Regions from separate parts of the Pantoea sp. SGAir0184 genome, predicted to be linked through region 3. Evidence: predicted binding sites of a transcription regulator. Region 3 holds the regulator's gene; each other region holds the start of a gene.

Region 1 (3,691 bases), 670 kb from region 3:
GGTTCCACTCGGTGCCCAGCGTCGCGGTCTGATTGACGCCCAGCTCAAACGGCAGGCTGATTTCACTGTGCAGCAGCACATCGTCCAGCTGAATGGTATTGAACCCGCTGTTGGAGAAGATCCCTTCCGTGCCGCCCGCCAGACCTTCATTGATGCGCGTATTGCGGGTTTTCTCGTAGCGCGCCCAGCTGCTGGTGCTGATGCCGTTATCCCACGCGCCGGTCCATTTCAGTGAAATATTCTGGCGATACAGACGGTTGGTCTCATCGCCGTACAGGCTTTTCACCAGCGCGTTAGTGTTGGTGTTCTGCGTATCGCCCGCGTACAGGTTGCCCTGACGACTATAACCGGCCTGCAGCTCCAGCGTCTGCATGGGGGCAAACGCCCAGCTCAGCAACGCATTGATATCTTTGTTAACCGAACCTTCGCGGCCTGCCGGGTAGCTGCCGGCATAGCTGCCGGTGCGCGCTGCCGCATGTCCTTCATTGATGTCGTACGCGTCGGCCTGGGTTTTGGCTAAACCGCCATACAGCCGGAAGTTGAAGTCGTCACCGAGCGGCCCTTCAAGGCTGAAGTTGGTGCGTTTGGTCGCCCCTTCCGATTTGTGTTCCGGCGCGTTGAAGTAGGTATTCCACGAACCGTGCCACTGCTGATCGCTGTACTTTTTGGTGATGATGTTCACCACACCGCCCGCCGCGCCGTTACCGTAGCGCACCGCGGCCGGCCCGCGAATCACGTCGATGTGATCGATCATTTCCGGTGGCACCCAGTTGGTATCGCCACGCGTGTCGCGTTCGCCGCGCCAGCCGAGACGCACTGAGTTACGGCTGGTGATCGGCATGCCGTCCACCATAATCAGCGTGTTTTCCGGTCCCATGCCGCGAATATCGATCTGCCGGTTGTTGCCGCGCTGGCCGCTGGTCGAGTTGCCGGTCAGGTTGACGCCTGGCATGGTACGGATAATTTCTGAAACATCGCGCGCCGGCGGATGCTTTTTGATCTCATCGGCGGTGATGGTGGAAACCCCCGGTGCCTGCAGCGTCTGCTGCTGGGCCGTCACCATTAAGGTGCCACCGTCCATTGCGCTGGCGTCGGGAGAAGAGGCGTTGCTGGAAGTCGTCTTGCTGGAAGTCTCTGCTGCCCAGGCGCTGCCGGAAAGCAGTGAGGCGCTGAGCCCCAGTTCAATCAAAATAGCGAAGGTTAACCGCGAGTAATGCTTCATTTTTTTCATTCCTGGAAGGCCAGTTCTGCGCCACAGCGGAGTGACTGGCGAGCCGGTGAGAAGATCCCTGTCTTTATCGCGCAGCCGTTCACACCTGGCAGGGCCATCCTTTGCTGAATCCCATGACTTACCGGGTGCCAGACGGAACGTGCGTGCTCATTTTGAGCGCAGCCACCCTATTGCAAATGCAAATAATTATCAATAGTATTATTTATCAATCCTATGTAAACCTCCCCGTACAGACGGCGACTGGCAGCCCCTATGACCTGGCGAAATGATGGAATTGGTAGCGAAGCCTGGTGGCAGGAGCAACAGACTCAGGGCATTCCGCGCATTGAGCCGCAGCAGGATGGCACCTGTCTGGTGACCTTCTTCTGGCGCGATCCGCAAGGCAGTGAAACCACCTCCCACACCCAGCGCGTGTGGATCAACATCACCGGCGTGACCGATCACCATCAGCGGCGCCCGCCGCAATCGCTGATGCGCGTCGCCAGTAGCGATGTCTGGTACTGGCAAACCGTGCTGCCGTCACACTGGCGCGGCAGCTACTGCCTGATGCCGGATCGGCAGGCCAGCGATTTCAGCGGCGAGCCTGACATGCATGCGCTGCGCCACTGGTGGCGCGAAAAATTCCCTGCCGCGCAGGCCGATGCGCTCAATCCGCTGCGCAGCTGGTCTGGCGGACGCGGCATGGGCGTGTCACCGCTGCACCTGCCTGACGCGCCCGACCAGCAGGTGTGGCGTGCGGTGGATGAGGGCCGCGCCCCGGCGCTGACGCTGCAGGAGCAGCAGTGGGACAGCGCGCTGCTCGGCAATCGTCGCCGGGTGTGGCTGTACGCCACAGGCGAGGCGCAGCACGGCCCGCGTCCGCTGGCGATACTGCTCGATGGTCAGTTCTGGGCGCAGCAGATGCCGATCGCCGGCCCGCTGCAGCAGCTGACCGCTGCGGGCAAGCTGCCGCCGGCGGTCTACCTGTTTATCGACATCATCGATCGCGAACACCGCAGCCGCGAGCTGCCATGTAATCCGCAATTCTGGCAGGCAGTGCAGCAGGAGCTGTTGCCGCAGGTGGCACGCTGGATGCCGTACGATGCGCAGCCGGCGCGCACGCTGGTCGCCGGACAAAGCTTCGGCGGTCTGGCCGCGGTGTTTGCCGCACTGCACTTTCCCCACACCTTTGGTAATGCGCTCAGCCTGTCCGGCTCCTTCTGGTGGCCCGAGCGCGGTAACCCGCATGGCTGGCTGCTGCAGGCGCTGGACCATGGCCTGGCACCTCGCCAGCCGCTGCGTTTCTGGCTGGAGGCAGGCCAGCGTGAAGGCCTGATTCTGCAAGCCAATCAACAATTACAACAACAACTTACCGCTGCCGGCTATCAGGTGCATTACCAGCCGGTAGAGGGCGGCCATGACGCGCTGTGCTGGCGCGGTGGCCTGCTCGACGGTCTGCAAGCTTTGTGGCGCAATCCAAATTCATTCATCACGCCAGACGTGAACCGGAGCGACAGTAAATTCTCTGATGAACGACACTATGATTGACCAACAAACTCTGCCGCTGGTGGCGGCGCAGCCTGGCATCTGGATCGCCGACCAGCTCAGCCGCCATCACAACGCCTATGCAGTGGCGCACTTTATCGAGCTGCGCGGTGAAATCAACAGCGCGCTGCTGGCACAGGCCATCGTCGATGGCATGCAGGAAGCCGATACCCTGAATATGGCGTTCGGCGAAATCGACGGCGAGCCGCTGCAGTGGCCGCAGCCGCAGACCTTCAGCCTGCCAGACATCGTTGACCTGCGCGGCGAAGCGGATGCCGCCGCCGTTGCGCGCGCACAGATGCGCGCCGATATGCAGGGCGACCTGCGCGTGCTGAGCGGCGCGCCGCTGTGGCACCATCGCCTGTTCCGCCTCGGCGAGCAGCACTGGTTCTGGTATCAGCGCTATCACCATCTGGTGGTGGATGGCTTCAGCTTTACCGCGCTGACGCGCCGCATCGCCAACCTGTACAGCGCCGCCGTACAGCAGCAGCCGCCTGAGCCGACACCGTTTATTCCGTTCAGCGCCGTGGTTGACGAGTATCAGCGCTATCAGCAATCGGCGTCTTACACCCGTGACGGCGAATTCTGGCGCGAAAAAGGCCGCGCCCTGCCCGCGCCCGCCTCGCTGTCGCCGCTGCCGCTGGCCGGTCAGAGCGCCAGCACCGATCTGCTGCGCCACAGCGTTACGCTGGATCGTCACCGCTTCCAGACGCTGACCAGCCAGCATCCACAGCACAGCGCCGCCGATCTGGCCTTTGCACTGGTGGCGCTGTGGCTGGCTCGTCTTAGCGGGCAAAATGATTTTGCTGCCGGCTTCATCTTCATGCGCCGCATCGGCTCCGCCGCGCTGTGCGCCACCGGTCCGGTGATCAACGTGCTGCCGATGGCGGTGCACTATCAGCCGGGACAAACGCTCGGCGATCTCGCCGCTCAGCT
Region 2 (3,691 bases), 2.1 Mb from region 3:
GTGAATGGCTGAAGCAAGGACAGCGACGTTAAACAGACGCTGCCGGAAATTTCCCTGAAGGTTGAAAGACATGCGCGAAATACCTGGTTAATTGTTAGTATTCGCTCACTTATTTGCTGCCAGAAAACCACGGCTTTATGCTAAAAACCGTGAAACAGCGCGTCACGCTGGCCAGTTAATGTTATCGATCCCGGCACCTGTGGCACAGTGTCGTGCGCGCTTCAGTGCACAGCTGCCCTGCGTCACTGGCCGCAGCGCCGCAGGGATGCCTGTGGGATTTATAGAGAGTCAAATGATGGCGAAAACAATTTAATGCAATTGGTAATCATTATCAATATCATTTGCATCAGGATGTATCTTTGTGCGCACAATTTGTTAACCTGTGTTTAATCAGGCACTAACAGGAGGGATAAGATGGCAGATAAACCGGCAGTAACCATTCACTACTGTACTCAATGTAACTGGCTGCTGCGTTCGGCGTGGATGGCGCAGGAGCTGCTGCATACCTTTGCCGGCGATCTCAGCGCGGTCACGCTCCAGCCCGGCAGCGGCGGCGTGTTCGAGATCAGCATTGATGGTCAGGTAATTTGGGAACGCAAACAGGAAGGCGGCTTTCCCGATGCGGCAGCACTGAAGCAGCGGGTGCGCGATGTCTGCTGGCCGGATCGCGAACTGGGGCACGTGGACAAGAAGAAACCGTAACGCGCTTAGCTGTTGGCGATCTTCTCTGCCGCGTCCTGCAGCGCCGCCACGACAATTTCCACCGTGGCCGGTGAAATCTGCTCCTGCGACAGCCGGTGATTGAGCGTATAGCGAAGCGTATGGATCGCCTGCTCTACCTGCGGAATGCTGCGGTTGTTGACCAGGATCGCCAGCGAAGTGAGCCGCCCGATAATCACCGCCACGTTTTCGCCATTTTCCGCCAGCAGCGCGCGGCCCGCATCGTTGAGCGCGTAGGCTTTGCGCGTGGCCTGGGCATCCACCACGCGAATGGCGTCCATCTCTTCCAGCAGCGTCAGGTTGGGATAAATAATGCCGGGGCTGGGGGAATATTCGCCTTTCGACAACTCTTCCACCGATTTGATCAGCTCATAACCGTGCGCCGCGCCGCTGGCCAGAAAGTGCAGCATCAGCAGGCGAATATCACTGGCATCCAGCATCCTTTCGCGCCGCTTTCTGCGTGCGCCGGCACAGCTGGCACGCTGTGCCGCATCGGCGTGCTCTGGAACATCCCGCTGCTGTTTCATCGCCTTCCCGGGGTCAGTTGAGGGAGGTTGATAGTAGTCTGGTGCCTGGTAAAATTCAACACAGGCGGCAGCGGGCGGGCGCCGGTTATTTTTGATGCCAGTAAGCGACGGCGCGCACCAGGTCGCTGTGCGCCGCGCGCTGCTGAGTAAAGTAATCGCTCAGCTGTTTCACCGCCGCGCCTTCGCCGGTCAGCCAGATAAAGTAGTCATCAGCAGGCAGCACAATCGGGTCCAGCAGCGGCGTCAGCGCCTCAGCCTGCATGTTGCCGCTGCCAAGCCAGCTCACCGTGACGTCCGGCAGGTCGCCAAGATACGCGCGGCCGACTGGCTCATCAACACAGGCCAGCAGATGAATCTGTTGTGCCTGCATTTCCTGATAGCGGCGCTTAAATGCCGGCAGACCGGTCTCATCACAGACATAAATCTGACAGGCATAATCCACCGGCACGACGCATGAGCCGCGCGGGCCGCCCATCGCAATGCGATCGCCCGGCTGAGCGGCACTCGCCCAGCTGCTGGCGACGCCGCCGTCGTGGATGTAAAAATCCAGCGTCAGCGAATCGCTGCCATTAAAAGCCAGCGGCGTATAGTCGCGCGCCGCCGGACGTACGCCGTCAGGCCAGACGATGCCTTCGTCGGTCATGTGTGGCAGCGCCAGCGCACCGCCCGGCGTATCCGGGAAAAACACTTTGATGTGGTCGTCAAAAGAGGGCGAGTGGAACCCCGCCAGATCGCTGCCGCTAAAGACGATGCGCCAGAAGGCATCGGCCACCCGCGTTTTGCTGGCGACGGTGATGTGACGGAAGCGTAATTCATTGCGCACGCGTTGTGGAGCGCGGTGGTGAGTCGGGTTTGGCAACGTTTCTCTCCCTGCAGCGACGGTCCCGCGCTACTGCGCTGCCGCACACCGCTAATGGTGCATGTTATCGAAAATCATTCTCATTAAACGCCTTGCAAGATACCTATGATATATTTTCGACGCAATGCCGAAAAATGCTATTGGCGAAAACGGAGCCGGTTTTTGCAAGGTGAGGAAGCGTTTTTTAGTGGAGATTTTCACGGCTTGAGGTCGCCATAAATGGCGACCCTACAGCGTGTCAGCGTATTTTTGAAAGGTAACGGCTGTCGGGGATGTGAATGACGAAAAACAATACCGTTGAATATCTGCATGGCAGAACTGCGCATAAAAAAAAGCGGAGAGTCGCCTCTCCGCTTGTTACTGTCTGCGCACCCGATTAGCGGGTCAGATCGTCAAAGAACTTCTTTACGCCGTCGAAGAAGCTTTTCGAACGCGGGCTGTTTTTCTCGCCGGTGGGTCCGCCGAAGCTCTCTTCCAGCTCGCGCAGCAGCGCTTTTTGCTTGTCGTTGAGGCTGACCGGGGTTTCCACCACCACGCGACACAGCAGATCGCCGACAGCACCGCCGCGCACCGACTTCACGCCTTTGCCGCGCATGCGGAACAGTTTGCCGGTCTGAGTTTCTGCCGGCACTTTCAGCTTCACGCGACCGTCGAGCGTCGGCACTTCAATCTCGCCGCCCAGCGCTGCCATGGCAAAGTTGATCGGCACTTCGCAGTACAGGTTGTTATCTTCACGCTCGAAGATCGGGTGTTTCTTCACCGAAACCTGCACATACAGATCGCCAGCCGGTGCGCCATGCTCACCCGCTTCACCTTCTCCGCTAAGGCGGATACGGTCGCCGGTATCGACGCCCGCCGGGATTTTCACCGACAGCGTTTTCTGGCGCTCAACGCGGCCGTGGCCGTGACAGGCGTTGCACGGATCTTTAATCACCGAGCCGCGACCATGACAGGTTGGACAGGCTTGCTGCACGGTAAAGAAGCCCTGACGCATCTGTACCTGGCCCGCACCGTGACAGGTCGGGCAGGTCTGCGGCTGGGTGCCCGCTTTGGCGCCGCTGCCGTGGCAGACATCACACTCTTCCAGCGTTGGAATGCGGATCTCTTTGGTCACGCCGCGTACCGCTTCTTCCAGCGTCAGTTCCATGTTGTAGCGTAAATCGGCGCCGCGTGAGGCGCGCTGACGGCGACCACCACCAAAGATATCGCCGAACACGTCGCCAAAGATATCGCTGAAGTCGGCACCGCCGCCACCAAAGCCGCCGCCGAAGCCGCCACCACCGCCCTGCTCAAACGCCGCATGACCGTACTGATCGTAAGCTGCACGCTTCTGCGCATCGGTGAGGATCTCGTAGGCTTCCTTGACCTCTTTGAATTTCGTCTCGGCCTCTTTATCGCCCGGATTACGGTCCGGGTGATACTTCATCGCCAGGCGCTTATAGGCCTTTTTGATTTCGCGCTCATCGGCGGATTTTGAGACGCCTAAGATCTCGTAAAAATCACTCTTAGCCATTTTTCTCTGCCCTTAACATGATCGCACGGGCGTGGAGAGATCTCCGACGCCCGTGCTGGTTTCAACGGCTGT
Region 3 (3,691 bases):
CCGCCGTATTGGTGTGACCAAGCAGGACAACATTGTTGAGATGGCGTCGCTGGAGTCGTGCATTCGTGACGACCTCAACGAGAACGCGCCGCGCGCTATGGCGGTGCTGGATCCGCTGAAAGTGGTGATCGAGAACCTGCCGGCCGGGCATGAAGAAATCATCAGCATGCCGAACCATCCGAACAAGCCGGAGATGGGCACGCGTGAGGTGCCGTTCAGCCGTGAGGTGTGGATCGATCGCGCCGACTTCCGTGAAGAGGCCAACAAGCAGTACAAACGTCTGGTGCTGGGTAAAGAAGTTCGTCTGCGCAACGCTTATGTCATTCGTGCCGAGCGCGTGGCGAAAGATGAAGCCGGCAACATCACCTGCATCTACGCTACCTGCGATGTCGACACCCTGAGCAAAGATCCGGCCGATGGCCGCAAGGTGAAAGGCGTTATCCATTGGGTATCGGCGATTCACGCGCTGCCTGCCGAATTCCGTCTGTACGATCGTCTGTTCAGCGTGCCAAACCCGGGCGCGGCCGAGGATTTCCTCACCACCATTAACCCGAACTCGCTGGAGATCAAACAGGGCTTCGTTGAGCCGGGTCTGCGTGCCGCCAGCGCGCTGGCACCGTATCAGTTTGAGCGCGAAGGTTACTTCTGCGCAGACAGCGTGTACTCGCAGCCGTCGAAACTGGTGTTCAACCGCACCGTGGGTCTGCGTGATACCTGGGCAAAAATCGGCGAATAATTTTACTGCTTGATAGCACGATATGATCAGCAAAGGGCGAGCAATCGCCCTTTTTTATTGCCCGTTATCTGCAAACGGGAATCGATTATGCTGAACCAGACAAAAAACAGTAATTACGCGCGATTACGACTAATCTGACTTTAATAAAATTAACTAATTTACCCGTGTGAAATCGTTATTTTCAGGTAGGCTATGCGCTCTTAAATGTTGCTGTGCGGGTTAGCGAAGGAAGAAAAATGACAAGTCTCGCTCTGGAAGCCAAACATAGCGTGGTGGTTTTACATCAGCTTATCGAACGTATTTTTAATCAGGCCGAAGGCAGCGATGACAGTATGGATCTGCTGCTGTCGCACTTTCATCCCGACTTCAAAATGGTGACGCCGCAAGGCAAACAGCTCGATCTCAATGACACTGAAACCCTGTTTCGCAAACTGCACGGGCAGCGGGAAGGGATGCGAATCGCCACCAGTGAGCATGCCATCATTTCCCAGCAGCAGCAGGAAGTGACCATTCAGTATCACGAACTGCAAATGCTTAACGGCAACAACCAGACCCGCATTTCGCTGGCGGTGCTGGACTGCAGCACGCCGGTTCCGCGCTGGCGCTATTTGCAGGAAACGCTGGTCGCCTGAACGCAGCCATAAAAAAACCGGTGCCTGGCACCGGTTTTTTTATACTGCATAGCATATTCAATTACTGATCGTGGAGCGTCTCGTCTTCGCGGCAGTCTCCCAGCGCACAGTGGCCGTACAGATACAGGCTGTGGTTGCTGAGTTTGATACCGTGGCGTGTCGCAATCTCACGCTGACGCGTTTCGATAGATTCATCGCTAAACTCGATCACTTTGCCGCAGTCGAGGCAAATCAGGTGATCATGATGATGCTGCTGGGTCAGTTCGAACACGGATTTCCCGCCTTCGAAGTTATGACGCGTCACGATGCCGGCGTCGTCAAACTGGTTCAGAACACGGTATACCGTCGCCAGACCAATCTCTTCGCCCATGTCGATCAGGCGTTTGTACAAATCTTCCGCACTGACATGATGGGACTCGGGTCCGGGTCCCTGAAGCACTTCCAGAATCTTCAGTCTGGGCAGCGTGACTTTCAGGCCAGCCTTTTTCAATGCGGAGTTGTTGTCAGTCATGCGGATATTGTCCTGTTACTTTGCTAGTCACTTACGGCGCAAAGGCCTTGAATGTGTGGTCAACGCGCATTCTCATTTGCGTCTCATTATAGAGCTCAGCCTGCGAAATGAAAACCGGCTGCGGCGGACAATTCCCCGGATGCTGTAAGGAGAAATGTCGTGAACCTCAGCGGGATCGTGCAGATCGATGTTCCTTTTCGCGCAGTCTCAGTCTGATGCCCGAGGAATAAGCAGATGACCGTTGCGGGTATTCTACAGAATTGAGGGAAAAAGTTAAAAAACCGTAGCTATTATTTTTATAGGTAATTCCATTGCCCGATGTGAGCCAGCGCCCACATCGGACAGGAAAGCATCAGGCTTCGATGATCGCCTGCAGCTGCAGCTCGTCAAAGATCTGCTTAACCCATTTGTCGACGCGCTCGTTAGTCAGTTCAGGCTGACGATCTTCATCGATGGCGAGGCCAAGGAAGTGTTTGTCGTCTGCCAGACCTTTAGAGGCTTCGAAGTGGTAACCTTCGGTTGGCCAGTGGCCCACAATCACTGCGCCGTTTGGCTCAATGATGTCGCGAATGGTGCCCATCGCGTCACAGAAGTACTCGGCATAATCTTCCTGATCGCCGCAGCCAAACAGCGCTACCAGCTTACCGTTGAAATCAATCTCTTCCAGCGTCGGGAAGAAGTCATCCCAGTCGCACTGGGCTTCACCGTAGTACCAGGTCGGAATACCCAGCAGCAGAATATCGAATGCTTCGAGATCTTCTTTGGTGCTCTTAGCAATGTCATGCACTTCGGCGACATCTTTACCCAGTTGTTTCTGGATCATTTTTGCAATGTTTTCAGTGTTGCCGGTATCGCTGCCGAAGAAAATGCCTACGATTGCCATGGAGTGAGTAACCTCTTAAATCCTGATTGTGAAAGTAAGTCAGAAGACGACACAGTTATGCGAATGATAGCAGACCGGCGAAAAGCGCGGAATGTGTAAAGCGCTGAGTTTGTGTTCCAGCGTGCGGTCTGCGCACGTTACGCCAGTTTGAGCTGCGCCAGCAGCATTTGTTCAATCAGTTCACTGCGGCTGATGTTCTGCTGCTCGGCCAGCGTATTAAGCGCGTCGACCGCTTCGCTGGACATTTTCAGCTCAACGCGGCGCAGGCCGCGCACCCGGTCGCGCTTCAGCTGGTTGCGCTTATTAATGCGCAGCTGCTCATCGCGCGACAGCGGACTGGTTTTAGGGCGACCGGGACGCCGCTCGTCTGCGAAGAGATCGAGCGTGGTACGATCTGTCTGTTCTTTTGCCATGGTTTGTGAAACTGCGTGGGCGCGAACGGCGGAAAGGCGCTGCGCGATTTAAACATTTATCGGCCCGACCGCGGCGAAAAAAGCATCCGCGGCAAATTTTTAGCGCGACATCATACTCCAGCGCCCGGCGCGACGCCAACCCTAAACCGCCCGTAGCAAGCTTTTGCTTTTACAGGTTAAAAAAGCGGCGCACCGCGCGCAGTACGGCATCGGGTTTTTCGGCATGCACCCAGTGGCCAGCACCGCTGATAATGTGCGCCTGCGCCTGCGGGAACTGGCGCAGCAGCGCATCACGGTGCTGATTGTCCAGATAGGGTGAATCACCGCCGCGAATAAACAGCGCCGGATGAGGCCACGCGGGCACCTCCTGCCAGCCGGAGAGCACCGGATAATTGTCCCATAACACCGGCACGTTGAAGCGCCATTCGCCTTCGTGGAAGGATTTCAGAATGAACTGAATCACGCCTTCTTCGCGCACGTGTTCACGCATCACGTCGGCCGCAGCGCTGCGGCGCG

The links. The regulator Fur, encoded in region 3, represses iron uptake genes when iron is present. The targets are predictions, from matches to a motif close to ATAATAATGAGAACNACTATCAA.
Region 1: a site for Fur is predicted at 1,408-1,430, ahead of fes (enterochelin esterase). Genes of this name have one in related genera too.
Region 2: a site for Fur is predicted at 2,174-2,196, ahead of C1N60_RS03745 (siderophore-interacting protein). Genes of this name have one in related genera too.

What each region holds. Positions count from the first base shown of each region.
Region 1 is NZ_CP028050.1:3,663,359-3,667,049, forward strand. Features, by position in the region: gene C1N60_RS17410 (TonB-dependent siderophore receptor) at 1-1,222, opposite strand, end outside; gene fes (enterochelin esterase) at 1,484-2,758, shown strand; gene C1N60_RS17420 (enterobactin synthase subunit F) at 2,751-3,691, shown strand, end outside.
Region 2 is NZ_CP028050.1:806,783-810,473, reverse strand. Features, by position in the region: gene C1N60_RS03760 (TonB-dependent receptor domain-containing protein) at 1-72, opposite strand, end outside; gene C1N60_RS03755 (SelT/SelW/SelH family protein) at 415-702, shown strand; gene C1N60_RS03750 (PadR family transcriptional regulator) at 708-1,247, opposite strand; gene C1N60_RS03745 (siderophore-interacting protein) at 1,333-2,106, opposite strand; gene dnaJ (molecular chaperone DnaJ) at 2,483-3,619, opposite strand.
Region 3 is NZ_CP028050.1:2,994,623-2,998,313, reverse strand. Features, by position in the region: gene glnS (glutamine--tRNA ligase) at 1-736, shown strand, start outside; gene C1N60_RS14210 (hypothetical protein) at 973-1,368, shown strand; gene fur (ferric iron uptake transcriptional regulator) at 1,430-1,879, opposite strand; gene fldA (flavodoxin FldA) at 2,232-2,762, opposite strand; gene ybfE (LexA regulated protein) at 2,900-3,175, opposite strand; gene ybfF (esterase) at 3,345-3,691, opposite strand, start outside.